Regions from separate parts of the Virgibacillus saliphilus genome, predicted to be linked through region 2. Evidence: predicted binding sites of a transcription regulator. Region 2 holds the regulator's gene; each other region holds the start of a gene.

Region 1 (10,477 bases), 840 kb from region 2:
GTTCGTGTTTTCATCAATTAGTTCCAGATTCCACTTACCGCTCTCATCCCATCTGGAGCCCATTGTTCCCTGCGGAATGGAGAAACGATCTGTATTTTTGTTGTACATAGCTGGTTTCCATTCATTGTTTTCAGTTTCCATTCCTAAATCGACAGCATGCATATATCGATTAGCAGTGAATGCTCCATTTTGTTCTTCTAACTGAACAACAAATGGGAAATCCGTATATTGCTTCGAATAGTCAATAAAATAAGGTGTTGGATTTTTTTCATAAAATTCATTTAGTATGACATGACCCATGGCCATAGCTAAAGCACCATCTGTTCCTTGTCTGACGGAAAGCCATTCATCAGCAAACGTGGTCGATTCTGCAAAATCCGGACTGACCGAGATGACTTTGGCCCCTCTATAACGTGCTTCCGTCATAAAATGAGCATCTGGTGTCCGTGTTAATGGAACATTGGAGCCCCATGTCATAATATAGGACGAGTTAAACCAATCTGAACTTTCAGGGACATCTGTCTGATCTCCCCAAATTTGCGGAGATGCTGGGGGCAAATCCGCATACCAATCATAAAAACTGAGCATCTCCCCGCCCATCAATGACATAAATCTCATTCCCGAGGCAGCACTGAGCATCGACATCGCAGGGATAACAGAAAATCCAACGTTACGGTCCGGACCGTATTTTTTAATCGTATACAACATGGAGGCCGAAATGATTTCTAATACATCGTCCCACTCAGCGCGGACTAACCCACCTTTTCCACGTGCTTGTTTGAAACGTTTGGCTTTATCTTTATTTTCTACAATACTTTCCCATGCTTGAAGTGGACTATTGTGTTGTTCTTTAGCTTCCTGCCATAAGTCGGATAATTGTTTACGGACATACGGGTATTTCACACGCAGCGGACTGTAAATATACCAAGAAAAACTTGCTCCTCTTGGACAGCCCCGTGGTTCATATTCCGGCATATCAGGGTCTGTGGACGGATAATCCAAGGCCTGCCCTTCCCATGTGACAACGCCATTTTTTACAAAGATATTCCAGCTGCATGATCCTGTACAGTTGACACCGTGAGTACTCCGGATGACATGATCATGCTGCCATCTATTTCGATAAACATTTTCCCATTCACGTTTTCCTTCATGTAATTCACTATGGTTTTCTGAGTGTTTTTCTTTAGGCTTCAAATATTTTATTTTTTGCCAAAGCGGTGATACTTTCTTTTTCAAATCAACCCCTCCTCCTTGTTTCTAATTCCAAGTTTAGACGTTTTTAAAATCGGGTTGATGTGAGCTGGATCACAATCGTGACTTTTGTAACTATTTCGTTCATTTTTTGTAAATAAGCTGACACAAATAGAATTAGACGTGTGTGTTGAAAACATGATAAAAATAAATACCAAAACAACAAAGCTTCGTAGAAATGACAACTGATATAAAGAAAACCTATTAACGCCACGCTTATTGATATAACTTTTTACATCATGAAAGGATGTGATATAGTTCACACCATATTTGAACCGTTATTGATAAAATGAAAGTGATTCGTTGTTCATTTGTTTTTACAATTCGGCTATAAAATGGTAAAGGATGTGAAGAACGTTGCAATATAAACAAGGGACGCAGATAGGCCTGGACGAAGAACTTAAAGCGCTCATCACTGAAGTAAACATACACGCCGGTCATCAAGACACAGAACAAGTCATGGTATCGATCAATAAAATAGAGGATAAACTTAAACTTATAAACGAATCACAAATGAACACAAGTACAACATTTAAATCACTCATAACATTAGCAACTTATTATAAAAACAAATCAAATTATGGAGCAGCAGCACACAACTTTCGTAAAGCGCTGAACTTAGTGGGGAAGTTAAATGAAGAAGATGGGGCTCATATTATTGACGCTTACTTGAAACATGCTGCGCTCGAAAGGGAATATGCCCAAGAAAAAAAGGCCAGGATGATCCTCGCAAAACTTTTATACTGGTTGGATAAAAAGCGACCAGAAGATGAAACAGCGTACGGTCTCGTGTATAGCCATCTTGGTAAATTATTCTTGGACGAAGAGGATATAGCAAGCGGAATTGACCATATGAAAAAGGCCCTAGCATATTTCAGCAAAAATCTTCCTGAAAACCACCCGCTTAGGATTGAAACCATTCATGCTATATCCAAAGCTTATATTAAAATGGAAGACTATGATAATGCCTTAGCCCTTTATCAAAATCAGTTGAAAAATGTGAACCAAGAGAAAGATAAGGAAACATATGGAAAAACCATGTTAAATATAGGCGAAGTTTATTATTATATCGATTTAAGAAAGGCACATAACACCATATTAGAAGCGAAAAATATATTTTTATCGCTTGATGATACAGCAGAGGAACTCCTGATGAAAGCTTATCTCATGCTCGGTGAATTAGAGGAATCTATAAAAAATGACATGCAGGCGATACACTACTATGATTCAGCTTTGCAGGTAATGAAAAACCAATCTCAAGCAGTCCTTACTTATGTAAAACTAGGCATGCTCTCCCTTAGAAGCAAACAATTCGATCAAGCGAAAAAATATTTAGAGAAAGGACTACCTCTTTCTGTGCACCTTCCGCGAATACGGGCACAATTTCTTCTTTATTTGGGTAAAGCCCATTCTCAGGAACAAGCATTTGCAAAAGCCAATTCACTGTATACCAAGCTTCTAAAATTATTGGAACAGCAAGGTCATAAGACATCCAAAAATTATGGCAATACATTACAAGCCATCGCCGCTAACTTTTCAAAGCAAGAAAAATGGAAGCAAGCTTTGCCTTATTATGATGAAGCTCTTTCCATTTATAAGCAACTTTCGATTACGGGAAAAGATGTGGAAATAGGGACGACTTATATTCATCTTGCTTTCTGCCAAGAAAAATTAGCAGAAAGCAGCAAGGAAGGGATTGAAAAGTGTTATGACAAGGGCTATGAAATGATGAAGACAACAAACGATGTAAGATTGAAGGAAGAGGCTTTATCTATGATCATTGAGTTTTATACTCGACAAGGGCAACTGGCCAAAAAAGAGGACTACGAGAATGAATTAGCCAAAATCCAATCCCTTGTATAGACCACTTTGAAAACATTTTTACAACGCTGAAATTCCCATGTGCTCAAATTTTATACTTTCCTAACGTACAAAAAGAAACCGAGCATACGCAACCCGATTTCTACAATCACTTATTTAGCAGGTAAGAAAGTCTCAAATACTTTCTTACTGCATAAGTGCGAACTTTGGTTGTCACCCAAAAACTAGGCGACAACCACGTTTTCTAATATTTTTTAAACACGAGCGATACATTATGTCCGCCAAAGCCGAATGAGTTGCTGACAACAACATCAACATTCTGTTTTCTTGCTTCATTCGGCACATAATCAAGATCACAATCCGGATCCGGGGTTTCGTAATTAATAGTTGCTGGAATCATACCTTCTTCCATTGCTTTTATGGAAATAACAGCTTCCACCCCACCACCGGCACCTAGTAAATGGCCTGTCATCGATTTTGTTGAAGAGACCGCTAACTTATTCGCATGTTCCCCAAAAACGTCTTTTATCGCAACGGTTTCGAATTTATCATTGAGAGCAGTGCTTGTACCATGTGCATTAATGTAACCAACGTCTTCAGGTGAAATACCTGCATCATCAATGGCATGCTGCATAGCGCGAGCGGCTCCTTCCCCATTCTCCGCAGGGGCTGTAATATGATAGGCATCACCTGTTGCGCCATATCCAACAATCTCACCATAAATATGCGCACCGCGCTCTAGAGCAGTTTCCAACGTTTCAAGGATTAATAAACCGGAACCTTCTCCCATTACAAAACCATCACGATTTTTATCAAAGGGACGGCTCGCCTCTTTCGGATTTTCGCTTAAAGACAATGCTTTTGCTGAAGAGAAACCGGCAAATGCCATATTGGAAATTGGGGCTTCTGTTCCCCCTGCAATCATGTAATCCACATCACCACGCTGCACAGCTTTAAACGCATCTCCAATGGAATTGGATCCAGATGCACAAGCTGTGACGCTACAAGAATTAATTCCTTTTGCTCCTAATTGAATGGATACCTGACCCGCAGCCATGTCAGGTATCATCATTGGGACGAAAAAGGGACTCACACGTTTATAGCCTTTTTCATTAAACTTTGAATGCTGTTCTTCATAGGTTTTCATACCGCCAATCCCGGAGCCGATCCACACACCGACACGGTTTGCATTATTTTCATCAATGGTTAATGCTGCATCTTGTACGGCCATCTTTGCAGCAGCTACGGCATATTGGGCAAATGGATCCATCTTCCTGGCTTCCTTTTTTTCCATATAATCAGTAGGATCAAAACCCTTCACTTCTGCAGCAATAATTGCAGGAAACGCCTCTTTGTCAACCTTTGTTACAAAATCAACACCTGATTTTCCTGCTATAATACTATCCCACATTGTTTCAACATCATTACCTACTGGTGTCACTGCTCCCATTCCTGTTACAACTACTCTTCTGTCATTCATAAAGGTATACCTCCCTATCCAATTGTGAACCTATTTGCCCCATTTCAGTGCTATCGCACCCCATGTTAGTCCACCACCGAATCCGACTAACACAATTAAATCATTATCTTTTATTTTACCATCTTTTACAGTTTCTGATAAGGCAATAGGAATCGATGCAGATGAATTATTTCCATACCTTTTCACGGAATAAGCCATCTTATCTTCAGAAATTCCAAGTCTTTCTCTTGCCGCTTCCATAATCCGTATATTCGCTTGATGTGGGATTAAATAATCTACATCAGCTTCATTATAACCTATTTTCTCAATTACCTTTACCGATGATTCAGGCATTTGTCTTACCGCAAATTTAAAGACTTCCCTGCCATTCATTTGAAGGTAATCATTTTCATCCTGATATAATTCTTTGCCTCCACTACCATCTGCTCCAAGGTCAAATGATAGAATGCCTTTTCCTTCTGTAACCTCACCAATCACTGCAGCACCGGCTCCATCACCAAATAACACACAGGTATTGCGATCAGACCAATCGGTTATTTTGGATAACTTTTCAACACCAACTACTAGTACATTTTTATATACTCCTGTGTCGACAAATTGTTTGGCAGTGACCATTCCATACATAAATCCTGAACAGGCAGCACTAATATCCATCGCTGCAGCTTTTCTCGCACCCAGCTTATCCTGAAGCATACAGGATACGGATGGAAAAGGCGTATCCGGCGTTACCGTTGCAACTAAGATAAGGTCGATGTCCTCTGCTTTAACATTTGCTTCGTCTAATGCATTTTGTGCAGCAAAAAAAGACATGTCAGATGTATCTGTATCATCATCGGCAATTCTTCTTTCTTCTATCCCGGTTCGACTACGAATCCATTCATCACTTGTATCTACAAGCTTTTCTAAATCCGTATTTGTAACTACTTTTGGCGGTACGTAATGTCCAGTACCAAGTACGCCAACGCTCATATTCGCATCCCCTTTTATACATAAAAATATTATTAGTAATTATTATGACTTGGTACTAATAATAATGTATATTGGCTTATATGGCAAGAAAAAAACTGATGTATATGCACCAGTTTTTTCTATTGGTTGGGCAACAAGTCATTATTTATATATTCATCGACCGCTTCTTTTACCTCGTTCTGAAAATACCTAGGGACATCCGGGCTAAACTGGCCCAATGAAATAAATTCATCCTGAAAGTCAAATGTCATAATAGTTCCCTCGAGGGATTCTGTATTAAATTCATCAGCAACTAACTCGTACAACTTATCAATATGTTGAACTGTGCTGGTTAGCACGGTCGATTCAGCTATTTTCGACTGATCCGACCCATATCCAATAGCATATAAGCCGTCTTCCTCGGCCTCCTCGATTACACCTGTGCTATATGCATCTCCTGTTGGGTAAAATACATCTACCTCATCATCACGCATATCTTCATAAATTTCCGGTGCGGAATTTGTTTCATTCCAATCACTATTGAATTTGATTTGTACCTCAGCAGAAGGGTTTTGATAATTCACCCCTTCATAAAAACCTTCAATTTCCGGTTGCCATTCGTAAGCGGATATCATTCCAATTTGATCCGTCTCTGTCATTTCACCTGCTACCATCCCTGCAAAGAAACTCATCGCATGTGAGTCGAAATTCAAACTAGTAACATTTTCATCAACATACCCACCATTAAAATAGACAAAGTGAACATCCGGATATGATGACGCTATGTCTGCAAAGTGCGCCCCATAAATATTGCTGTGGCCAAATATAAGATTTACTCCGTCTTCCACGAACGCATCTACAGCTTCAATGGTTTCTTCTTCTGTCATTACATTTTCCTCATAAAATACGTCTACTTCATACTTTTCACCAATGTCCTGTAATCCCTCATATCCTTTTTCCGCCAATGCCTGATCATCGATGGAGCTATCCACAAGCATACCAACATTTTGAATTTGCCCACCGTCAAAATAGTTGCTACAGCCTGATAAAATGATCAGTACAAATATTACTATAAAAAGGCTTGAAACATTTTTCAGCATTGTGCAAACTCCAATCTTAGAAACTTGGCATTCGTAAAAGAATTTCACCTATACATCTATTCTAAACAATTGCATTCATTTTATCGATTTAAAGAGTATATAACAACTAAAGCTCGGCTTATACGTAAAGATTTTCATAAAAATTGCTATACATGCGATAATGTTCCAATACATTGCTCACTTTTTCTTCCATAGGTCTATTGTCACGAATGTAGATGGCGTTTTCAAGTTTTACATGCTGATTTTCTTTATTTTTTTCTGACCGTACTTCCAAATGGGATGGAAGCTCTTCCGTTTTTAACCATTGCAGCAATCCATTTGTAAAATCTTTAATGTAAATAGCTTCTGTTTGAAAATAATCAGAATCAAACGTAATAAATGAGTTATTACAATAAACCCCCTGTTCGTTCATTGGCATCCACTCCCCAAAGAGTAATGGAGCATTTATTATTACCCTATTGCTAACTCTGTCCTTCCTTGTGGGATTGATCATCAATGTGTACCCTGATTGAAACTGATCACTTCCTTCTTGGTCACCAATAACAATCGCAAACGCATACTGTTTGCTCACGTCCGACTTTACAAAGTGAAATGAACTATTCCTTCCCAAAAACATTGCTAAATCACTATTTTCATCGCCAATTCCATCAACTGTATAACTTCTTTCAAGTAAAACACTTGCAATATGAAACCCAATCCAATGATCACAATTAGCTATTAACATGGACATAAAATTCCCCCCATATGTAAAGATAAATAAATACTTTAATTTTATACGTTCTTTTGATAAACTATATTAAAGTATATGAACTTAAATGTACGAATCTTATATTTAAAAACGAGGTGTTAATAATGCGCTACATAATGACAATATTTTGGGCAGTGGCAATTAGTACTGTCGTTTCCTATGTTTTAACCAGTATGGCTGGTTCACCATTTGTTTTTACAGATACCCTTATTTTAGCCGGTATTTTTGCTGTAGCAGCAATTGTTTTAGCTGAAGTTGTTTTACCGAAAAGAAAAGAACAGTGAAAGGATTATAAACCCTTGCCTATGCAACTGATTGGCAAGGGTTTGCTTTTTAAAGATAGTTATTCTAATGACTTAATACCATGGTAATACGCTTAATGCAGTGAGTGCAACAAGTGGCAATACAAGCCTATTAAACCTTCTTGGCGGCCCTCCATATCCTGGATAACCATAACCGGGGTATCCATAGCCAAAACCATAACCAAATTGACGATTCATATCGTGATGATGGTGGTTGTGTGTTGGCTCTCCATTACCTATAGGTACAGCAATATAAACATATTCATTATCCAATCCTGTAACGATACCATCTACCTTTGTACCATCAACCATTTCAGCAAGCACATAGGAATGCATATGACTTTTACATAATTCGTATATATGATTATAGTCGTTATTCATATTCATCTTTTCAACCTCCTCACCATCTAGACTATTCAACTAGACAGTGGATGGTGACTTGTATCATATATGAAAAAAGGATAAAGAAAACATGATATTTATCAAGTTTTTTGGTGACTTTACCTCATAATTATAAGGAGGATTTTCCATGGAATTCATGACAGAACTGTGGACATTAATACAATATCTACTGTTAGGTTTCGTTCAAGGTATTACAGAACCGCTCCCTATTTCTTCGAGTGGACATATCATCATCGTTCGTGAGCTGTTTGGAATTGAAGCAAGAGGGCTCTCTTTTGAAATATTTGTTAACTTTGCCTCCCTTCTTGCGGTTCTCCTTATCTATCGTCACGATATTTATCGGTTAAGCAAACATGGCATTCTTTTTATAACGAAAAAGGATAAAAAGGCCAAAAGCGATTTCCAATTTATTTTTTACCTTTTAATCGGTACAATTCCAGTAGGGATCGTTGGTTTATTGTTTGGGGATATTATCGGTGATACACTTAGCAGTACAAGCGTTGTTGGTTTCACCTTGCTGATCACAGCTATGGCAATTTGGATGATTCGAAATCTTAGGGGCAGAAAAAACGATGGTGATCTATCTTCCAAAGATGCTATTATTGTCGGACTAGCTCAAACCATTGCTGTGACTCCAGGTATTAGCCGTTCCGGAGCCTCCATTGTTGCATCAATGCTAGTCGGGATGAAGCAGGAAACAGCACTTCGCTTTTCATTCCTATTGTATATCCCGGTTAGTTTAGGAACAACAATTTTAGAAGTTCCTGAGATAATACGTGATCCAAACTTTAGTGCGTTGATGATTCCATATATAATCGCATTTATAGCTGCGTTTATAGCAACATATTTTGCTTTAAAAGGCTTTATCAATATAATGGCTAAAGGGAACCTGAAATATTTCTCCTACTATTGTGTCGTTGTAGGTTTACTTGTTATTTTATTTTTATAAATATGAAAGGGCTTCGGCATCTCTACAAGCGACACGCCAGAAGCCTTTCTCTATTTTACTTCCCTAACCTTTTTCTTCTGTCGCATTGCTTTTGGAATATAAACACAGTAAGGTTCACTTTCCATATAATCTCCTGTAACATTGTATGCTCTGGACCGAGAGCCACCGCATACATGACGGAATTCACATATCCCGCATTTTCCTTTATAATTATCCGGATTGCGTAAATTTTGGAATACCTCTGACGTGCGGTAAATCGTTGCAAGTGGTGTTTCGCGGATATTTCCTGCCTTGATTGGCAGCAGACCACTGGGCAGAACATCACCAGTATGGGAAATAAACACAAACCCATTTCCGTCATTCACCCCTTTAGGAGCACGGCCTAGTCCATCAATTTGATCGGTTTTACCGTTTGTTAATGCATCTTGATAGAAAATACGTTCCTTATCACTTTTTCCTTTACTTTCTCGCATTTTTCCTTGTATAACGACACGACGATAATGTTGTGCAGCAGTTGTTTTTATATCAAACGGAGCACGTTTGGATAACATATACAGCCAGCGTAGCACTCGTTCATGCTCTGCTGGTGAAATCATATCAGATTCCTTTCCTCGCCCTGTAGGAACAAGGAAAAATACACTCCATAACACACAATTAAGATTTTCCACCATTTCAGCCATTTCCTCTAAGTATTTATAGTTATAGGTAGAGATAACGGTGTTGACCTGAAGTGGCATTTCCAGTTCATTTAAGTAACTTATCGCATTCATCGTTAAATCAAACGATCCTTCTGTACCACGAAAATGGTCATGTATTTCCTTACAATGACCATCAATACTGAATGCCCATCTTGCTAATCCTACATCTTTTGCTTTTTTCATCGCCTTTTTTGTTACATTTGGTGTAGCTGATGGTGTCATTGATACACGAACACCCTTTTGAACAGCATATTCAGCAATATCAAAAACATCCGGTCGCTCCAGTGGATCCCCACCTGTAAATACAAGCATTGGATTATCCATCTCATATATATCATCAACCAGCTTTTTACCTTCTTCAAATGTTAATTCCAACGGATGCCTGTGATGTTGAGCTTCTGCACGACAATGTAGACATTTTAATTGACATGCTTGAGTTAACTCCCAAATCACAATAAACGGATTTTTATTATAATCACGAGAATACATTGTGTTTGCCCTCCTAAACATTTTTTATTCACTGTAATACAATTGAAGTGTGGTTACTGTTACAGTATAACTTCTTTGTTATGAACTAGATGTGCGTTTCCCCACAGTTAAATACGATTTTCACGATGTAATTAAAAATTTGTCACATTTGAGAAGCTATTGTACGTACCCACATGATATAATCGCAGTAGTAGAAATTCTCCGTATTTGAAGTGATTGAAAGGAGCTTCCGAATGAGAAACCAATCCGTTCAGGAACTTTTACAACGGTTTCCTATGTTTAAAGACCT
Region 2 (10,477 bases):
TCTGCTTGTGCACGGATTTGTCCAACACGAGAAGAAATTGTTTCTGGATTTCCGGATCCTTCTACAATAGTCGTGTGTTCTTTGGTTACAACTACTTTAGAAGCACGGCCTAATTGTTCCATTTCTGTAGCTTTCAAATCCAGTCCGAGATCCTCTGTAATGACTTCTGCACCGGTTAATGTTGCGATGTCTTCAAGCATTGCTTTACGACGGTCACCAAAGCCTGGTGCTTTTACGGCAACAACATTAAATGTACCGCGAAGCTTGTTCAGCACTAGTGTTGCAAGAGCTTCACCTTCTACATCTTCAGCAATTAAAAGTAATGGTTTACTTTGTTGTACAACTTGCTCAAGAATAGGTAGAATTTCCTGGATGTTGCCGATTTTTTTGTCGGTAATTAAAATATATGGATCTTCTAACTCTGCTTCCATTTTGTCCTGGTCTGTAACCATGTACGGGGAAGTATAGCCACGGTCAAATTGCATACCTTCTACAACTTCCAGTTCCGTGTTGAATCCTTTGGACTCTTCAATAGTGATAACGCCGTCATTGCCAACGCGTTCCATTGCTTCAGAAATCAGGCTCCCTACTTCTTCGTCACTGGACGAAACGGATGCAACCTGGGCAATGGACTCTTTGCTGTCAATTGGCTCTGCAATAGTTTTCAGTTCATTAACAGCGACTTCTACTGCCTTTTCAATTCCGCGACGGATACCGACTGGATTTGCACCTGAAGTTACGTTTTTCAAGCCTTCTGTGATCATTGCTTGTGCAAGTACTGTAGCTGTTGTTGTACCGTCACCGGCAACGTCATTTGTTTTCGATGCAACTTCGGATACAAGTTGTGCACCCATATTTTCATATGCATCTTCCAGTTCGATTTCCTTGGCGATTGTTACACCATCATTGGTAATTAATGGGGAACCGAATTTTTTATCTAATACAACATTACGACCTCTTGGTCCAAGTGTTACTTTTACAGCATCTGCTAATGTATCTACACCACGAAGCATTGCGCGACGTGCGTCTTCATTAAATTTAAGTTCTTTAGCCATATGAACATTTCCTCCTTCAAATCTAGCTTTTAGAATTTTTATTAGTGCTTAGCTAATAACAGCTAAAATATCATTTTCACGAAGAATTAAGTATTCCTTGCCATCGTATTTCACTTCCGTACCTGCAAATTTGGAGAAAATAATCTCATCTCCTTGCGCAACTTCCGGTGCGACTTTTTCGCCATTATCCGTTACTTTCCCGGAACCAACTGCAATTACTTTCCCTTCTTGCGGTTTTTCCTGTGCGGAGTCTGGAAGTACAATACCGCTTGCCGTTTGTTCTTCTTGCTCAACAAGCTCGATGATTACGCGATCTCCTAGTGGTTTAATCATGAAATCTGCCTCCTTAATTCCATATCAATTTTGTTCATGTTAGCACTCTAATGACCCGAGTGCTAATCCCAATTTATATGATAAATAATTCAGCTTAAAAATGCAAGTATAATGTAAAAGTAATTTTTAGTTTAGTGCGACAAAGTTCGACAAATTGCAGGTGGTGAGGTGGCGCCCACAGGCACTTTTTCGGAGGGAATTCTTCGGAGGCTTGAGACATTCTGTTATTACCCGGGGGAAAATTGTGTTAAAATGTATGATTGTAAATAGATCTTTCGGTGAGACATACACTAGTAGTACATATATTTTAAAAGGAGTCGTTATATTTTGCCTAAACGATATTGGTGGATCATTGTTACCTATCTCATTATGCAGTTTTCCGGTCTTATTTTTGCGCCGATTCTGTACATACTTCTCCCTATAAGTTATGTCCAGGCTAGTATTTATTGGTCAATTATAAGTTTTGTCTTGGCACTTGTAATTGTGCTTGTCTTATTAAGGCCTGATATGAAAGCCGGAAATGCGCGTAATGCCGCATCCACCGTAGCGATAATTGGGTGGTGCATACTGGGAGTATTTATGGCTTTCTTCGCCCAGAGTATTGCTGCTGCAATTGAAACGTATCTGCTTGGAATCGACCCGGGTTCGGAGAATACACAACAAATCATGGATATTGCACGTGCTTTGCCAATTTTCATGATTATCCCTGCGATAATAGCACCTGTACTAGAAGAAATTATCTTTCGTAAAATTATTTTTGGCCAATTTTATGCGAAGACGAACTTCTTTATCGCGGCATTGTTGTCTGCTTTAATATTCGGGATCATTCATTTAGATCCTACACACCTCCTGGTTTACGCTTCCATGGGATTTGTCTTTGCATTTCTCTACGTGCAGACCAAGCGAATTCTTGTACCCATTATCGTACACGCGGCAATGAATACGATTGTCGTGATCGTACAATTCGGAGTGGATCCGGAAGACTTGGAGCGTATGCAGCAAGAACTTGAACAGATGCAGATGATCTTTTTAGGAGGTTAACTTATGGGTATGGCAATCATTTACTTTGCCATGGGTATTGGCTTCATATATCTTGCCATTCATTATGGCGATTCAACATGGGATTTAACAAGTCTCATTTTCGCAGTTGTTGCTACACTTGATTTCGGCGTAGGATTTAAAATGATATCCGACCATTTTCGCTCGAAGAATAAGAAGTAACAGAGAACACGTAGATTCAGCATTTTAAGATTTTATCCAGGGATACGAATCCATTGATTTGTATCCCTATTGGTGTGTAAAATACGAGATTTCGTTTGCAGGACGCTCGATCGTTTCAATGCTCTACTCGATCGATATGGCACCACTCTTCCGCTTAAAATCCCTCTTCGCTATCGTTCTCCAAAGGATAATGCTTCAAGAAGTAAACCAGCGCCTGTAACTCAACAGCCAGATCAATATGATGTACGCGAATGTAAGGTGGTACCGTCAGGCGTGCAGGTGTAAAATTAAGAATTCCCTTTATTCCTTTTTCCACTAATCGTCCTGTAATCAACTCGGCTTCACTTGCGGGTATGGTTAAAATCACAACTTGGATATCCTCCATTTTCGTTTCCAAATCATCTATATGATGAATGGGCACACCGCCAATATCTGTCCCCGCTTTATCTCTGTCTGTATCAAAAGCCATTTTAATCCGGATATTGTTGTTTTTCATAAAATTATAATGTAAAAAAGCCGTTCCTAAATTCCCTACACCAATTAAAGCTACATCCGTCACCTCATCTTGATCCAATGTCTTACGGAAAAATCCAAGCAAATATTCTATATTGTAGCCGTAGCCTTTTTTACCTAATGCACCAAAATAGGAGAAGTCTCTTCGTATGGTTGCTGAGTCTACTTTTACCGCCTCACTAAGTTCCTTTGAAGAAACGCGTGATTTCCCTTGATGGTTTAAATTGTTTAAAAAACGATAATATAAAGGTAAACGCTTCGCTGTTGCCTGTGGTATCTTATTTTGATCCATTATTATTCCTCTCTTCATTCGAAATTATCTATCCCCTATTTTAGCAGAAAAGTAAGAGAAAGTCGTGATTAATTTCACAATTGTTGCGAGCTTAATTCCCAATACGATACACTAGGAGGGATGAGGTGAGAAGATGATCGTAATGCAATTAAATGAGCTCTCGAAATCTTTCGGAGCTGATGAAATTTTATCAAATGTAAAACTTGAAGTGAAAAGTAATGATCGAATAGCAATCGTTGGTAGAAACGGTTCGGGTAAATCAACATTATTAAAAATCATGTCTGGGGAACTAACCTATGATGAAGGGGAATTATTTAAACCCAAAAATCTTACAATCGGATATTTATCGCAACATACCGCTTTAGATTCCGTCCAAACAATCTGGGATGAAATGGCTGATGTATTTCAGCAGCTAACCGAAATGGAGCAGGAACTGCGGGCGATGGAAAAGAAAATGGAACAGGCATCAGCACTTTCGGATGCGCATTATGAAAAACTCTTGCAAGACTATGATAACCTGCAGCAAGCTTTTCAAAACAAGGGCGGGTACACCTATGAAGCAGATATAAAGGCAGTGCTGACCGGCTTGAATTTTCAGGATTATGATTATAACACGCCTATAAATGAACTTAGCGGCGGGCAAAAAACGCGTCTTGCTTTAGGACAGCTTTTACTAAAAAAACCGGACCTTCTCCTATTGGATGAACCAACAAACCATTTGGATATTGATACACTTGGATGGTTGGAAAATTATCTTATGAGCTATCCCGGCGCAGTAGTAATCGTTTCTCACGATCGTTATTTTCTCGATAAAACAGTAGCTATTATTTATGAAATTTCACGTCATAAAACGAAGAAATATCATGGAAGCTACAGTAAATACCTAGAGCAAAAAGCGATTGATTATGAAAAAGAATTACAGGAATACGAGAAACAGCAAACTGAGATTAACAGGATGGAAGATTTCATCCAGCGTAACATTGCGCGTGCATCAACAACCAAACGTGCACAAAGCCGAAGAAAACAACTGCAGAAAATGGAAAAAATGGATAAACCATTGGGCCAAGAAGCCTCTGCTAACTTCTCTTTCCAAATTCATAGACAAAGCGGCAATGATGTCTTAAAAATAGACGATCTAACATTTCGTTATGAGGAAGAAAGTAATGATTTGTTTTCCAATGTGACCTTACATGTAAACCGGGGGGAGCGAATTGCCTTGATCGGTCCTAATGGTGTTGGGAAGACAACCTTGCTTAAAGCAATTGTAGGAAGCGTGAAACCTACCAGTGGCCACATCCAACCAGGGACGAATGTGCAAATCGGATATTATGATCAGGAGCAGGCAAATTTATCCTCTTCCAAGACAGTCCTGCATGAGTTATGGGACGATTATCCAAATGTTGATGAGAAGGATATTCGAACCGTTTTAGGAAATTTCTTGTTTTCCGGTGATGATGTGCTAAAACTTGTTCATTCCCTAAGCGGTGGGGAGAAGGCACGTCTTGCGTTAGCTAAATTAATGATGCAAAAAGCGAATCTCTTAATTTTGGATGAACCGACAAATCACCTAGACATTGATAGTAAAGAAGTTCTGGAAGCAGCTTTGATTGATTTTCCAGGGACCATCATTTTTGTATCCCATGACCGTTATTTTATTAACAAAATAACAGATCAAGTTGTCGAAATGCTCTCCCGTGGTGTAACCATCTATTTGGGAGATTATGATTATTATATAGAAAAGAAGCAAGAAGAAGCGGAAATAGCCAGACTTCAGCAAACAGAGGAAACTGTCCAGAAAACCGAACAGAAGAAACGGAGCTTTCAAGAAGATAAACAAACGCAGCGGGAAGAAAGGAAAAAACAGCGCCGTATCACTGAACTTGAAGAAACCATTGAAAACCTGGAACTCGAAATTACCAAACTGGAAGAAAAAATGACCGAACCAGAGAACTACCAGGATCATGAAAAAGCACTGGAGCTCACCAAACAAACAAGTGAGCTTAAACAGCAAGTTGATCCGCTAATAGAAGAATGGACCGCACTGCAGGAAGACTAACGTAAAAAGGCCACATGATTTTTATTATGTGGCCTCCTCTTGTTCTCGTCTAGGAAATTATAAAATTTGTGAGTTGTGTATAACTTAGTTGCCTTTGTTCCTATTTAAAAAGATAATCACTTTGTATTGTGTGTTCCACTGCTACGCGGTAGACAACTCCATACCCAAGCATGGTGGATAAAACAGAACTACCGCCATAGCTGATTAGTAGTAGCGGAATACCGGTAACCGGCATAATACCAATTGTCATACCTATATTTTGAAATACATGTACCAGCATTAAACTGAAATAGCCAAAACAAAGATATGCAGCAAACGGCGAATATTTGAATGTATTTAAACCTAGCGTAATCAGCTTATATAACAGCATAAAATACAAGAAGATGACAATGGCACTCCCTATAAATCCAAAGCTTTCCCCAATAACAGAAAAGATGAAATCCGTATGTGCCTCTGGATATGGTACTTCCAAACCACCCAGGCCTTTGCCAAATAGATTTCCGGATCCCAACCCCATATGGGCTTGATCAAAATGCCAGGTAGCATCACTTGCAGGCTGTGTCGGGTCAAACCAGGTCAATATCCTATCCACCTGATAAGGCTCAATTCCAACCTCCGCAGATAGTTCAGGAAATTGAATAACAAATGTAAAAGCTGCAGCAATAACTGCTAAACTACCAATAATTAACGTTGCAATGATCTTCCAGTCGATTCCGGATAAAATAATAATGACACCCACAATAAATAAATAAACCATCGCTGTTCCGAAATCAGGCTGCTTCATAATCAAGGCAACCGGGATAGCCGTAATCGCAAGTAATTTGAGCAATAAATAGCCATCTGTTTTCAATGTATTTACTTCAAATTTTGTTTTATGCCTACTTATCGTCGCTGCCAAGAATATAATGGTAGAAATCTTGGCAAATTCAGCAGGTTGCATGGAAACACCAAATAACTGGAACCAGCTTTTAGCACCATTAACCGGTTGCGCAATACTATTCGGACTCACTAACAATACAGCAAGAACGAGCACGCCGAGCCCGTAGATAAAAATGCTTGCCTTATATAGTTGGTCCATATCAATGAATTGAATGGCAGCTACAAAACAAGCACCGATACTAAACCAGAAGACCTGCTGAAGAACAAAATTACTCCCCTCATTTTGTTCGAGCTGCTGTACATTATATATCGCAAGTAAACTAAAACAAGCAAATAATATAAATAAAAATATAAAATCACTTTGTATATAATAAGATTGCCTTTTAGACATAGCAATACCACCAAATTTCTTTTCGCTTCATCAAGCATTGATTAGTTTTCGTAATCCACAGGCCTACTTCATTAAAAATAGCCTTAACGTCAGTTGTTAACAAAGTTATGCACATTGTCCACATCATTTCTAGATTTTACCCACATTTTTCATCCACAAATCCACCCTAATCCCAGCAGGTTTCATCATTTTCATCCACAGGGATGTGAATAACTTGTTAATGTAATTCCAAAGAAGCATGTGCATTAAGATCCAGTTCTGATCGTTTTTCCTGTTCGTAAGCAACCGCTCCAGCAGCAGCAATCATTGCCGCATTATCCGTACATAATTGCAATGGCGGAATTAACAGTGGTATTTCCGCTCGGGCAAATTGCTCTTCCATAGCGGTTCTCAAACCTTTATTTGCAGCTACACCACCAGCAACAATGACTTGTTTCACGTTATGTGCTTTCGCTGCTTTTACGGTTTTTGCTGTCAATACATCGACGACACTTGCCTGAAAACTAGCGGCAATGTCCGCTGCTTTTAATTCATCGCCACGCTGCTTCCCATTGTGGATCGTATTAATAACGGAAGACTTTAGTCCACTAAAACTAAAATCATAACTTCCCTCGTCTAACCATGCCCGTGGAAATGTTATACTTTCCTCCCCCTCGGCAGCTAAACGATCAATCCCCGGACCACCTGGATATGGTAAATCAAGCATTCGAGCAACTTTATCATAAGCCTCTCCAGCCGCGTCATCACGTGTTTCGCCAATCAATTCATAATTCCCATGATCCCGCATCAAGACAAGCTCTGTATGACCTCCCGAGACGATTAGCGCAAGTAGTGGAAACTCAAATTCCTGTTCCAGTCGATTTGCGTAAATATGTCCAGCGATGTGATGTACACCGACTAGGGGTTTTTGCTTTGCGAAAGCTGCGCCCTTTGCAGCATTGACGCCGACAAGTAATGCTCCTACGAGACCCGGACCTTCCGTAACAGCGATGGCATCAATCGATTCCCATGTTACCTCAGCTTCTGCAAAGGCCTGTTCTAATACGATTGTCATTTGCTCCACATGGTGCCTTGAGGCGATTTCCGGAACAACTCCGCCAAACCGACGATGGCTTTCAATCTGTGAGGCAACTACATTTGATACTATTTCCGTACCATTTTTAACAATAGCTGCAGCTGTTTCATCACAGCTTGTTTCGATTCCTAATATATACACATCTTTTTCCATTATAAATTCACCCACATTACGATAGCGTCCTCCTGATCATCCGCATAATATTTTTCTCGGATACCACCAGGAACAAGTCCAAATTTACGGTACATTTTTTGTGCAATTCTATTTGATTTTCTCACTTCGAGGGACAAACGAGCAACCCCTAATGTTATGGCAAATTGGAGAATGTAACTGAAAAGCATTTCCCCAAATTTTTGCCCACGATAGGCAGGTATAACAGCAACATTCGTAATTTGCATGTCGTCGACGACGATCCATGCCCCAATGTAACCAATTATTTTGCCATCCAATTCCATAACGAAATAAAAAGCATGCTTATTATCCAAAAGTTCCTGATAAAAAATATCCGGTGGCCAAGGAGTTGCGAATGTTGCTTTTTCTACTTCCATGACCTGATCTACATCGGCAATTTCCATTTTCCGAATAAGCCTTTCTCCCATTTTACGTTCTTTCCTTTTGTTGCTTTTTCCAATTGGCTTCAGCCTCTGCCAATCGCAGGTAATTGGGCGTTAATGTATGCACGTTATCAGGCTCACGGTTCCTACCTGCCAGTGCTAAATAGGACGGCTTAGCAACATGATAAGGGCCTTCAGGTATAACTGCAAGTTCGCCTAAGCTTTCGGTAATCGCTTTTTGATGTAATGAAATATCCGGACTCAAGAAGAGTACGCTTCGTCCCTCTTCAGCAAGCATGTTTAGATATTCCTTCATTAAACAATTTCTTTCTTCGTATACTGTTTCAAGCTTGTTATTTCCCCATGTATACAAACCGGTATAAACCAACCCGCGTCGCGCATCAAAAAACGGGCAAATGGTACCATTAAAAAAACGCCCCTGAAAGCCAATGGCTTCCAGGCTAGATACACCCACGATTGGGGTCTGTAATGCCCAGGCAAGCGATTTTGCAGTTGCAACACCAATTCGAACTCCCGTATAAGAACCAGGACCTTTTGCTACAACAATTTTATCTAACTGTTCTGGTGTCATTTGCACTTCTTTCATTAGTTTATCAATTGCCGGCATTAATCGTACAGAGTGATTTTTTGCTAAATTCGTAACCAGTTCACCTGTTATTTGATCATCTTTCATGATGGCAACACCCAATACGTGATTCGATGTATCGATTGCAAGTATATTCATTAAAACGTAACTCCTTATCGTTCCAGCCTTTTATAAATCTGAATGCATTAAAGCCTTAACCACCCATTGATAATGCTCACCAAAGGGAGTGAAATCGAAAGCTCTAGTATGCTCGTCTATATATTTGATCGTAATCATTAGTCGTTCGTTGGGTAGAAATTCTTCAATATACGTTGCCCATTCCACTACTGTAATGCCTTCTCCATCAAAATAGTCCTCAAAACCAATATCTTCATCGGAATCTTCTAAGCGATAAGCATCCATGTGATACAAAGGCAGTTCACCTTCATATTCTTTTACTATCGTAAACGTCGGGCTGTTAATTGTTCGTTTAATCCCTAGTCCTGTTCCAAGTCCTTTTGTAAACGTGGTTTTCCCTGCACCGAGTTCACCATCTAGTGTGATTAAGTCACCAGGCTTTAGCAATTCAGCTAACGTTTGAGCCAATCGTGTAGTTTCTAAAGCAGTATATGTTTTTAGTTGATAATCACTCATTAAGACACCTACCTCAAATGGAATGGGTATATCCCCTTTTGTATATGCGCTTGCGCTTATTATGTTGAACTAAAAATACGCTACCATTATCTTCATCTACGGTGACGTAGCCTATTTTAGAAATTCTCGTATTCGTTTCATCAGCAATTTCTTTCACTATTTCCCAATCCTGGATTGAGACAGTTCCTAATAGTTCAAAGTCCTCCCCGCCATAGAGTTTCCACTTATGCTGCAGATCCTCCGTAAATTGCTGCATAGATTTACTTGTCGGGATAAAGTTATCATACAACGTTATCGTAACCTGGGAGGCCTCCGCAATTTCAGCTGTTTCACTCGCAAGTCCATCACTAATATCATTCAAAGCCACACGAGATAACTTTTTTAAACGTTTTGCAAATTCAACGCTGGGACTTGGTAATTGATGTCTCCTGATAAAGTAATCCGAATCCGTATAGTCACCTGGCGTTGTCAATATATGATATCCCGCTTGGGAATCTCCTAATGTACCTGTAACAAATACAATATCTCCGGCACAAGCGGTACTACGATAACGAGCTCTTTCTTGTTCCACATAACCAAAAACCGTTACGGATAGGGTAAGCTCATTGCCAGACACTGTATCTCCACCAATTAAATCCATCTTGTAAAAAGAAGCCAGTTCTTTCATTCCAGAGAATATTTGGGCCAATTCTTGATCAGACCATGATTTTGGAATTACAATGGAAACGAGGTAAAAAGCAGGTGTAGCTCCCATTGCCGCCAAATCACTGATATTGGCTGCAAGTGCACGATAACCAACATGAAAAGCCTCCATTGTATCTTTGGAAAAATGGACATCTTCTACAAAGGTATCTACAGCAGTCACAAT
Region 3 (10,477 bases), 3.0 Mb from region 2:
CTCCGCCAATTGCAGACCAGCCTATAGATAACCCTTTCGGCTGCCAGATAACAAGGATTAAGGTTACGAAAAAAATAATAATGGCTAATACTACCGATAAAGGCAAAACCATTCATCCCCCATTCAACAAAGACTAAACACACATGCATTTTTATAGTCACATAAAATGTAGCATGAATGCCAATCATTTGAATGTCGACCAAGCTAAAATAGCACATTTGAACAGTTTTGGCATTCAATGTAACGCTACTGCGGGAAACCCGCAATCAAAAGTTTCATGTACCATGTGAAGCTTTGGAAAAAGAACACTGAAATGGGTGCTGCTTCCTCGTATAGGTGGATTCATGCAAGCGAAAAATAAGATACATCCTTTAAAAGGAGGATACTATCTTATGGATAAAGCACAAGCACAGGAAATATTAAACGCGCATGCATTGATCAACGTCCATTATCATGGCTTCCCGGTTTATATACAGGAACTTCATCCCAACACGGAAACAGCAACTGTTTTTCCACTTGATGAAATGAATCATGAACAGGAAGTAGATTTGGATGGACTTCGTGAAGTCAAATTGAGGGATATCCTCTAAGTAGAAATAAGCCTCCTGTCAAGAGGCTTATTTCTATCCATGCTCAAATTTTCCATATCCCTTTCGCTCTATTATGATCTGTCACATCGTTTTATACACGCTTTATGGCGGGTTCATAAATATGCTTTAATGTTTGTACGCTGTGCGTAAATTTCTGCTGTTCTTCTTCGTTCATCGGTACTTCAATGATTTCTTGAATACCTGTACGGTTAATAATAGCTGGAACACCGATACATACATCATTGACACCATATTCGCCATGTAAATAATTGCTTGTTGTCAGTACAGTATATTCGTTTTTAAGAATGGATTCTGTAATTCGTACTAAGCTCATGGCAATTCCATAAAAGGTTGCCCCTTTTTTCTCAATGATATGATAAGCTGCATCACGCACATCTACAAATATATCTTCAAGATCCTTCGCGTTATATTTTTCATGGGTATCCAGAAAAGTTTGAAGCGGTACCGGGCCAATCGTTACCCTGCTCCATAGCGGAAGTTCGGTATCACCATGTTCACCAATTATATAAGCATGGACTGCTTTTGGAGAGATCTGGAAGTATTCCCCGAGTTTATAACGAAGTCGAGCTGAATCTAATGTCGTCCCACTTCCGATAACCTGATTTGCAGGAAGACCACAAAAAGCCAACACCGCCTGTGTCAATACATCAACCGGATTTGTTGCAACTAGGAATATGCCATCAAAGCCCGAAGCCATAACATCGCCCACAATATCTTTCAAGATTTTCATGTTTTTTTCAACCAGATCTAATCGTGTTTCACCTGGTTTTTGATTGGCACCAGCACAGATACAAACAATGTCGGCATCTTTACAGTCTTCAAAATCCCCCAGCCAAACGTTGGTTAAGGATGGGGCAAAGGCCTTTCCATGATTGAGATCCATGACATCGCCCATTGCTTTTTCTGTATTTAAACCAATGATTGCCAATTCTTCTGTAATTCCTTGGTTTACTAGCCCGAATGCATAACTGATTCCTACTGATCCTACTCCTATTAAAACCACTCGGTCTACTTTTCGATCATTTACTTTCATCTGGGGGCACGTCCTTTCATTGTTTATATGAATTATCTCACACTTATATTGTGAACTACTTCACATAATAGGTCAATCGGTTTGTTCAATATTTTGAAACCAAACCTGAAAATGAAAGCATCAACGGATGTAAATGAGGAAAAATCCAACCCAACCGATCCAGCGGTTGGGTTCTTCTCTTCTATTCAGGGTCCTTTTCCTGCTTCCCGTTGACCGTAAAAAATGCCATTGGCTGATCGGACTTACGCATGAGTTGGTTCACGTAAGAAGAAGTGAGGTGATAGCCATCTTCTATTTTTTCCGCCAAAAAATGGGTTCGCTCGAAAAGAATGGAGCGAAAGTGATCAAGCTGTCGCATGACTTTCTCCATTAACGCTTCCTGATTTTCCAGTCGATTTAGCACTTCATCATTGCTATTTTCCTGGTTCGTCATTTTTTCAGCTATCTGTTTTTGTAAGACAGTCTGTTCATCCATTTTCTTAACAAGCTGCTCGTTTGCCAGTCCATACGATTCCAGCCGGTTTTCAACGGTTTGCTGCGTGAGTCTCATCTGATTGATTTGCTCCATAAATTCCTGTTTCGGCACATGTTCGTTTTCTAATTTCTGCAGGCGTTCCAACACATGATGCTCTAGTTTCTCCTGCTGTTTATTCATTTCCTTCAGTTCGTTTAAGCGGCTGCCGATCTCCTGCCATCTCCCTGTCTGCACAATGTCCTGCTGCTGGTGCAGGTTTTTCAATCCATGAAACGAACGATAAAGGGATTTATTTACGTTTTGCTGCTCCTCTATCATTTCAGCCATATGATTTCGTATAAAAACACCCTGATTCGGTTCATGAATCGCGGTATTATTTTTAAAAATATCCGTATGATTATCCTGATTGATATACAGTCCCATTCTACATAACACTCCTTACGCATTACTGCTACTATTCTATGCGTTTTCACGTTATATGGGACAATTGCACAGGAATATTTCATAAAAAGCTTGCAAAAAAAGGATATATTTGTATATAATGTGCATATAGTATATATACATTATATAAAGATAAACATGGGAGGGGCAGTGCGTCGATGTCCGCCACAGAAAAAACCATTAACCGTAGTCCAGCCAAACGCTGGAGCATCACGATCGGTATATTTCTCATCGTCCAATTTATCTTCATCGCTATTGATGGTACTTTCTTGGAGCCAAACATAAACGATAGTGACCATTTTGTTGCCCAGCTGGGAAGATGGATTTTAGGCTCAACGCTTTTTACAGAATGGATTACCCCCTATTCGTATCCGCTTTTTAATTTATGGGTGACTATTCATGTGATTGCGATACTGGGGGAAGCCGTAGGAGAAATTGTTTCAAGAGGTTTTTCTAAAAAATAAAGAAGAGGGATTCGCATGAAAATTATCATTTCTAACAGTTCAAAGGAGCCAATTTATGAACAAATTACGAATCAAATGAAAGCTTCTATCTTAACAGGTGAACTACAAGAAGGAGCAGCGTTGCCCTCTATACGCCAACTCGCAAAAGATCTAAAAATTAGTGTGATAACGACGAAACGTGCCTATGAGGAATTGGAGAAAGCAGAATTTATCTACTCCATTGTTGGCAAAGGGTCTTTCGTTGCAGAGCAAAATTTAGAGGTCATGCGGGAGAAGAAACTGAAGGTTATTGAAGAACAGCTAAGTGCGGTCATAACGAATAGCAGAGAAATTGGGCTGTCTCTTGATGAGTTGCAACAATTATTGACGTTTTTATACGAGGAGTGACATGGATGGAAAATATAGTTGATTTAAAAAAGGTAACAAAAAATTTCAAAGGTTTTTCCGTTAAGAATATGGATTTACAAGTGAAGAGAGGCTTTGTCACGGGCTTCATTGGAGCAAATGGTGCTGGTAAATCGACAACGATAAAAATGATGATGAATCTATTAAAGCCAGATGCTGGGGAAATTAAGCTTTTTGGATTGGACTACAAGACGCATGAGAAGGCGATCAAGGAACGCATCGGCTTTGTATACGATAGCAATGTATTTTTTGAAGGGCTGAACTTAAAAGATATGAAGCATATTGTTGGACCAGCTTACAAAAACTGGGATGATACATTGTTTTATCAATACGCGGAACAATTCGAATTACCATTACATAAAGCAATGAAAACGTTCTCGAAAGGAATGCAAATGAAGGCATCATTGGCAATCGCCCTGTCCCATCATGCAGAGTTGATCATGATGGATGAGCCAACAGCAGGCTTAGATCCTATTTTTAGACGAGAACTGCTGGATCTTCTGCAGGAAATCATGCTTGATGGGAATCATACCATTTTCTTCTCCACGCATATTACAACTGATTTAGATCGTATCGCCGATTATATCGCTTTTATACAGAACGGGGAATTAGTATTTAATCAATCCATTCACGACGTGTTTGAAAACTATGCGCTCGTGAAAGGGGGAATGGATCTGTTGGAACGCGATACGGAAAGGGCTTTTGTTCAAGTTCATCGTGCGCCAACAGGATTTGAGGCATTAACGGACAATATCGGAGAAGTAAAAAATACTTTCGGGGATTCGGTTGTCATGGAACAAGCATCACTGGAAGATATTATGTATTATTTGAAAGGGGGTATGCATCATGTTTAATCTAATCAGGCGTGATATCATACTGCAGAAGTGGTTGCTATTAACCTTTATTCCTTTTGTCGCATTTTTTATCATCATGGACGTCCACCCAGCTTTGACTTTTCTCGTTGCCAGTATTTTTATTCCTTTTAATACTTTTGGTTACGACAACAAAGCGGAGACGAATATCTTGTTAAACTCCTTACCTTATACACGTAAAGAAATTATCGCATCACGCTATCTTGGTTCTATTGTTTATATGGCTTTAAGTATTGGAGTAACAAGTTTAGCATTAATTGTTTCAAATAAATCTTTTACGATGACTGACATTGCGATTGGCGGTGGCTTATTCTTAGCTTTTGCTGCATTTACCTTTCCGTTGTTTTATATTTTTAAAACGGACTATCTGCTTCACATCGTGATAATTAGCTTTATTCTTTTAGCAGGCATAGGGCCGCCTATTGTAACGTTTTTGACAGATAATGTAACAGTAATAACAGATTTGATTTATCGTTTTTCCACTCCGGTTATATATACGGGAGCAGCAGCGATTGTAATGTTTTTCTATGCTGTATCTTGGGGAGTTTCCACAATTATTTATCAGCGAAAAGCGTTTTGATGGTTGATACGTTATCGAAGATGAAACCCGACTACCGACAAGATATACAATGTAAGAACCAGCGATATTCTTTGCTATAAGAGGCTGATACAAGCAATGGCGCGCTTCCTCATGATGCCAGACGAATATGGGCCCCGCCGATTGTCACCTTTCAAGATACAAGCATGTACGAAGTAGGCGCAAACGTTTTAATAATGGTCATTAGATGGGGGCAATCTTTATCCTCCTTCTCTTGCTTGGTATCCCCTTTTTACGGAAAATAAATAAAAACAAGCAATCCTTTTGACCCTCCCCCTCCACTTACTGTATCTTAGAACATATTAATCCAAGTAATTTTCTATGAATAAAATGCTATTGTATGAATAATCTATTATGAAGCACACTACAGTAGAGGAGGGGCGTTTCATGAAGCGAATATGGAGGGGCTATATCAATGCGTCGCTTATTTTAAAAATTACAATTGCCTTGATTTTAGGTATTAGTGTCGGATTGATCTTTGGGGAAGATGCGGCGGTACTAGCGCCACTCGGCGATCTTTTACTTCGTTTGCTTACGTTTCTCATTATCCCGCTCATTTTATTCACATTAATCGTCGGGGTAAACCAAACAAATATTAGTAACCTGGGGCGCATGGGCGGAAAAGTTTTTCTCTATTACTTGCTAACTTCAGCATTGGCGATTGCCGTTGGATTAGCTGTTGCTAGTATCTTTTCCCCGGGGACTGGGATGACACTGGATACAGATCAGGAGCTCGATGTACCGGAGAATCCTGGTATCACAAGCGTTCTGTTAAATATTGTGCCTGAAAATATTGTCGCTGCTTTCAGCGATCTAAATCTTTTGGGAATCATTTTCACCGCGCTTGCATTCGGAATCGCAATCGCTGCTTTACGGTCTTCCGATACTAGTAGCGAGCTTGGAGAAGCTGTCTACAAAGTCATTGATGGACTAAACGAAGCAACGTTAAATATCATGAAGGCCATCTTACAATATATTCCTATCGGTATTTTCGCCATCATTGCAGAAACGGTCGGTAATCAAGGTGCAGATACCTTATTATCGCTAGGAAGTATGGTTGGTGTCCTCTATATCGCATTACTTGTACAGGTCGGTTTTTATATCATTTTCATGCTTTTATCAAACGTACCATTGAAAACATTTTTCACCCATGTACGTACGCCGATGATTACCGCTTTTGTTACACAAAGCAGTTCAGGAGCCTTGCCGCTGACATTAAATGCGGCAAGAGACATGGGGCTTTCCAAAAGTCTATATGGATTCAGCCTCCCGCTGGGTGCAACGGTAAATATGGATGGAGCGGCGATGCGCATTGCCGTATCCGCTGTTTTTGCCGCCAATATTATTGGGGATCCATTAACTTTTGCGGAGATGCTGCAGGTTGTGTTGATCGGAACATTGGCTTCTGTTGGAACAGCCGGCGTCCCGGGTGCGGGCATTGTTATGATTGCTACCGTATTCGTACAAGTAGGCCTGCCAATGGAAGCTGTTGCCCTACTTACCTCTGTCGATGCACTAATCGGAATGGGATGCACTGCCCTTAATATTACCGGTGACTTAGTCGGTACATCAATTATTGATAAATCAGAGAGGAAACGTATGAATGGAAGTTAAATGGAGGTGAGGTTGGGACAAAAGTGTTTTTAACAAATAAATTCTGAACATATAACGCTTCGGAAATATACTTCGCGAACCTTAGGGCGGCTGGTTAGCGCCCCTTGTGCGCTTCGTGTTGCAAATGACTTCGAGGGGCAGCACTCCCCGCAAAAAAGATTGCTATCCGCGTTTTTAGGTGTCTCACCTATGCCTTGCCTCCCGCTGGAATCTCCGCATATTTCCTACGTTAAGTTTGATAATGTTCGTCTTTTTAACGAAACACGTTTGTTTTGCCCCAGCCTCACCTTATTTTTGTTGCGAATTCCCTCTCGGATACGTTTCTTCTGCAACTAGTTTCGCACGTGATATACTTCTTCATGTACCAAAGAGGAATTCTCTAATACATGAATCCAGTGTAATCGAAGGAATCATGTACTTGAGGCACCCGCTCAGGTACATCGTTCGGGCGAAATCAAGGGAATCATGTACTTGAGGCACCCGCTCAGGTACATCGTTCGGCGAGATCAAGGGAATCATGTACTTGAGGCGCCCGCTCAGGTACATCGATCAGCGAATTCGAGGGAATCATATACTTGAAGCACCCGCTCAAGTACATCGTTCGGCGAAACCAGAGGAATCATGTACTAGAGGCGCCCTCTCAAGTACATCGTTCGGACGAAACCGAGGGAACCATGTACTAGATAACGTTTATCCATGGAATTTTGGCATCTTCGTCTCTTCTACATTCATATTAGTTCTCAGGCCTTTTCCTCTCAACTCACTATACTGCATACAAATTCGATTCTCCGGATTCTTATCAACGGAATATAATACAAAAAGGAAAAACCATTCCAGCGGTTTCATGAAAAGATACACCATATCCGCCGCTGTCTTTGTTTTAATGTGCTTACTTAGTGGATAGCCATATCTATCATAAAACATGCGAATAGCCCGATGGCAGTTTGGCATATATTCTTCCAGGATATTTTCAAATGCATTGGCAATGAGTAATTGGCGATTCACAACAATTCGATTGCCATGCCGAACGCCAGCTCGAACTGGCTTCACTAATTTTTTATGGCCTCTTGCAGAAACCGTACATAAATAATGACCATCCCCTTCAACCATCTCCGGTTTAGGGGCAGGTATATTCGAATAATTAAAACTGCTCGTATCCAAGAAAACGCGTATAAAGCTATCAGGTCGTTGTCCAAAGAGAAGCAACATAAATTGAATAATAAGAAGCACCGGCAACGACAGGAAAACCCACAAAACGGGCATTTTTCTATATGAAAAAAATATACGATAAAGGAAAGTCATAAACCTATTTGTATGATGGAGGTCTCTTTCTTGCTGCCGCGCAGAAAAGTAATCCAAGGCACTTTTTAGTCTCGCGATATATAAGAAACTTAATGCAACAAAACCCGTTTGCAGCAAAATGATGGAGAATCCAGTAAAAAAGAAGCTATCCGTATAATGTGTAAATCCAGTATGCATGATATAAACGGCTGTAAACAGAATGGTTAAAACAAGCAAAGCGCTACAGACGACATACAGAATAGGTGACAATTTCTCGAGCTGTATACTCAACATCCAATAGGCAAGAATACCAAGGAGTAAAAAGGCAAGAACGGTAGAAATATGCCTGCCATTAAGCGACGCGTACCCATCTAAAAAAGCACCTGTATACTGATAATAATGTAGTGGCTCTCCACCAACCAGACCGTACCCGTTGGCCCACAAGCCTATAAAAATCAAAAAGTAAATGATAAAGAAATGAAATATCTCCATTTTCTTTACACCCACTTTTTCTCCCACATTTCTGGTAAAGCTTTTGACCATGTTTACAAATGGATAGATAAGCATAGATACGACTAAGACGATGATGATCAAAAGAAACATGCTCATTCTTCCTCCCATAATAAAAGTGAACCAAAAAAAGCACCAGCTCCCTGGTGCTTATCCCATTATGCCATCCATTTTGGCGGCATATTTTTATCCCAGTAAATTTCCCCGATTTCATGATGTTGCGCGAATTTATCATGATCTAAATGATAATGGAAATTGAACCAATACCCTTCTAATGGTCGATTATCACGACGTACATGAAATTTGGCAACATCCTTTTGCGCACTGTAATTGTAAATGTTAAAGATTCTTTCCCCGTCGCCTGAAGCAGGCTGTTCGGTGATATCATAATAGGCAAGCGTGTCCTCTCCAGCATCCAGCAGAATGGTTTCGAGTACTTCTTCCATTTTAGGTAAAATCACTGCATAAAATTCGTCTTCAACCTGGTTTGCTATCTTCGGGCCTAGCTTCGTAAGTGTCTGCTCTTTCGCCTTCGCTGTTAGACTACGTATAAAGTAATCTTCGCTATAGGGTTCCAGCGTTACATCTATATCGTCAATCGTTTCTGTTTCTAGTGTTGCATCGGATATTCCATCATCGATATTTGTAAGTGCTTTATTGTCCTCTGCATCCGTGGTTAACAGGGATGGAGGAGTATACATTCCCAGTGTAACAATGGTAATAAGCACAACCGCTATTTTTCGCATCCACCGTTTCATAACAAAGTGATCCCTTCTCTTATGTACTACCATAATTGTAACATCTTGAAGGGCCATGTCTATAAATTTTTTAATTTTTTATAAAACGGTAATGCTTTTATACAGAAATCCCTAACTTCCTGTAAAAACGTAAAGGCCCTTTCCGCTTGAACCACGGCTCGGGCCTTTCATCCATTCGTTCCTTTTATATGTGTCTACGCCTCATCTGATCGCCATCATACAAATAAACAACCTGCTTATCCTCTACAACTGTTTCCATATGCACCGGGCGTCCCCACAATTGATATAGATAAGGAAGGACATTTTCCAAGTAGTGCAAATCAAGTTCTGTTCCCTCATAGCTATGCACCAAATACAGTTCACCGTTCCGCGAGTAGTCGCCATTTTCCACCGTTATATACGGAAAACCTCCATTCACTCGCATGGAAACAAGTTGATCCCGCACATTTTCATAATCCTTATCTGAAATAAGATAATCCCTGCCCTGTTTTTCAAAAAGGTACATATCTTCCCGTTTCACAAGATTTTTGGTTAAATAATTTCGGATAAATGATATATCTGATTCAATTTCCCGTGCTTCGAACATTTTCTCCCTGCCAGAGCCTGGTTCAACGCCGCGTAACCGCATTTCTTCCGTTGGATGATTATAACGCTCCTCGATGTCTTCATACATTTTCACCCCTAAATAGTATGGATTAATCTGTTGCTTGGACGGTTGCACAACACCGGCGTTTAGCTTAGCAAATTCAATGGTTTCATCGGAAGTTAAGTTCATTTCCCTCAAAATACGCTGATGCCAGTAAGACGCCCAGCCTTCATTCATGATTTTCGTCTCCAACTGTGGCCAGAAATACTGCATTTCTTCGCGCATCATTGTCAAAATATCACGTTGCCAATCATCAAGCTCACGACTATATTCCTCGATGAAGAGCAAAAGGTCCTTTTCCGGGCTGGGAGGGAATTTTTTGCTTTTCTTATTCGTTTTTTCCCTTTTATTTACTGGATCTTGATCAAGGGTCCATAAATCATCATAAGGTGTTTTGATGACAGCTGGTTCTTCCTCGTCTTCCTCCAGTTCATAACTTGCGAGTCTCGGTCTTACAATGGATGGGTCGATATGTTCTTGAATAGCCAACACAGCATCCAGAAAGTGTTCCACTTCCTCTTTTCCGTGGATCTGTTCATAATTCGCGATTCGTTCTGCTGTCGCCGTCATACTCTCTACCATGTCGCGCCTTGTATTAGAAAAACGAATATTATTCTTGAAAAAATCACAATGGGCGAGTACATGAGCAACAATCAGCTTATTCTGGATAAGGCTATTTGTATCAAGCAAAAATGCATAACATGGATTGGAATTGATGACAAGTTCGTATATTTGGCTCAAGCCCAGATCATAATGTAACTTCATTTTA

What was found. The regulator Rex, encoded in region 2, represses fermentation and respiration genes when NADH is low (regulators of the CRP and FNR family bind a similar motif). The targets are predictions, from matches to a motif close to TTGTGAAATATTTCACAA.
Region 1: a site for Rex is predicted at 1,499-1,516, ahead of KFZ56_RS08530 (nitrate reductase subunit alpha). Genes of this name have one in related genera too.
Region 3: a site for Rex is predicted at 1,693-1,710, ahead of KFZ56_RS18700 (L-lactate dehydrogenase). Genes of this name have one in related genera too.

Annotation. Positions count from the first base shown of each region.
Region 1 covers NZ_JAGYHC010000001.1:1,765,711-1,776,187, reverse strand. Annotated here, with positions in the region: gene KFZ56_RS08530 (nitrate reductase subunit alpha) at 1-1,236, opposite strand, end outside; gene KFZ56_RS08525 (tetratricopeptide repeat protein) at 1,609-3,114, shown strand; gene fabF (beta-ketoacyl-ACP synthase II) at 3,317-4,552, opposite strand; gene KFZ56_RS08515 (beta-ketoacyl-ACP synthase III) at 4,583-5,521, opposite strand; gene KFZ56_RS08510 (BMP family ABC transporter substrate-binding protein) at 5,641-6,600, opposite strand; gene KFZ56_RS08505 (hypothetical protein) at 6,719-7,330, opposite strand; gene KFZ56_RS08500 (YjzD family protein) at 7,453-7,632, shown strand; gene KFZ56_RS08495 (hypothetical protein) at 7,705-8,037, opposite strand; gene KFZ56_RS08490 (undecaprenyl-diphosphate phosphatase) at 8,189-9,001, shown strand; gene KFZ56_RS08485 (TIGR04053 family radical SAM/SPASM domain-containing protein) at 9,052-10,188, opposite strand; gene KFZ56_RS08480 (Crp/Fnr family transcriptional regulator) at 10,422-10,477, shown strand, end outside.
Region 2 covers NZ_JAGYHC010000001.1:927,278-937,754, reverse strand. Annotated here, with positions in the region: gene groL (chaperonin GroEL) at 1-1,055, opposite strand, end outside; gene groES (co-chaperone GroES) at 1,104-1,388, opposite strand; gene KFZ56_RS04815 (CPBP family intramembrane glutamic endopeptidase) at 1,716-2,429, shown strand; gene KFZ56_RS04810 (DUF4305 domain-containing protein) at 2,433-2,609, shown strand; gene KFZ56_RS04805 (redox-sensing transcriptional repressor Rex) at 2,764-3,414, opposite strand; gene abc-f (ribosomal protection-like ABC-F family protein) at 3,548-5,470, shown strand; gene KFZ56_RS04795 (FtsW/RodA/SpoVE family cell cycle protein) at 5,571-6,740, opposite strand; gene tsaD (tRNA (adenosine(37)-N6)-threonylcarbamoyltransferase complex transferase subunit TsaD) at 6,958-7,968, opposite strand; gene rimI (ribosomal protein S18-alanine N-acetyltransferase) at 7,968-8,414, opposite strand; gene tsaB (tRNA (adenosine(37)-N6)-threonylcarbamoyltransferase complex dimerization subunit type 1 TsaB) at 8,416-9,114, opposite strand; gene tsaE (tRNA (adenosine(37)-N6)-threonylcarbamoyltransferase complex ATPase subunit type 1 TsaE) at 9,145-9,609, opposite strand; gene thiL (thiamine-phosphate kinase) at 9,623-10,477, opposite strand, start outside.
Region 3 covers NZ_JAGYHC010000001.1:3,913,868-3,924,344, forward strand. Annotated here, with positions in the region: gene KFZ56_RS18690 (arsenic transporter) at 1-106, opposite strand, end outside; gene KFZ56_RS18695 (H-type small acid-soluble spore protein) at 393-590, shown strand; gene KFZ56_RS18700 (L-lactate dehydrogenase) at 682-1,644, opposite strand; gene KFZ56_RS18705 (hypothetical protein) at 1,826-2,542, opposite strand; gene KFZ56_RS18710 (YfzA family protein) at 2,719-3,024, shown strand; gene KFZ56_RS18715 (GntR family transcriptional regulator) at 3,040-3,411, shown strand; gene KFZ56_RS18720 (ABC transporter ATP-binding protein) at 3,417-4,283, shown strand; gene KFZ56_RS18725 (ABC-2 transporter permease) at 4,276-4,881, shown strand; gene KFZ56_RS18730 (dicarboxylate/amino acid:cation symporter) at 5,287-6,513, shown strand; gene KFZ56_RS18735 (DUF6688 domain-containing protein) at 7,204-8,403, opposite strand; gene KFZ56_RS18740 (YpjP family protein) at 8,463-9,095, opposite strand; gene KFZ56_RS18745 (SpoVR family protein) at 9,247-10,477, opposite strand, start outside.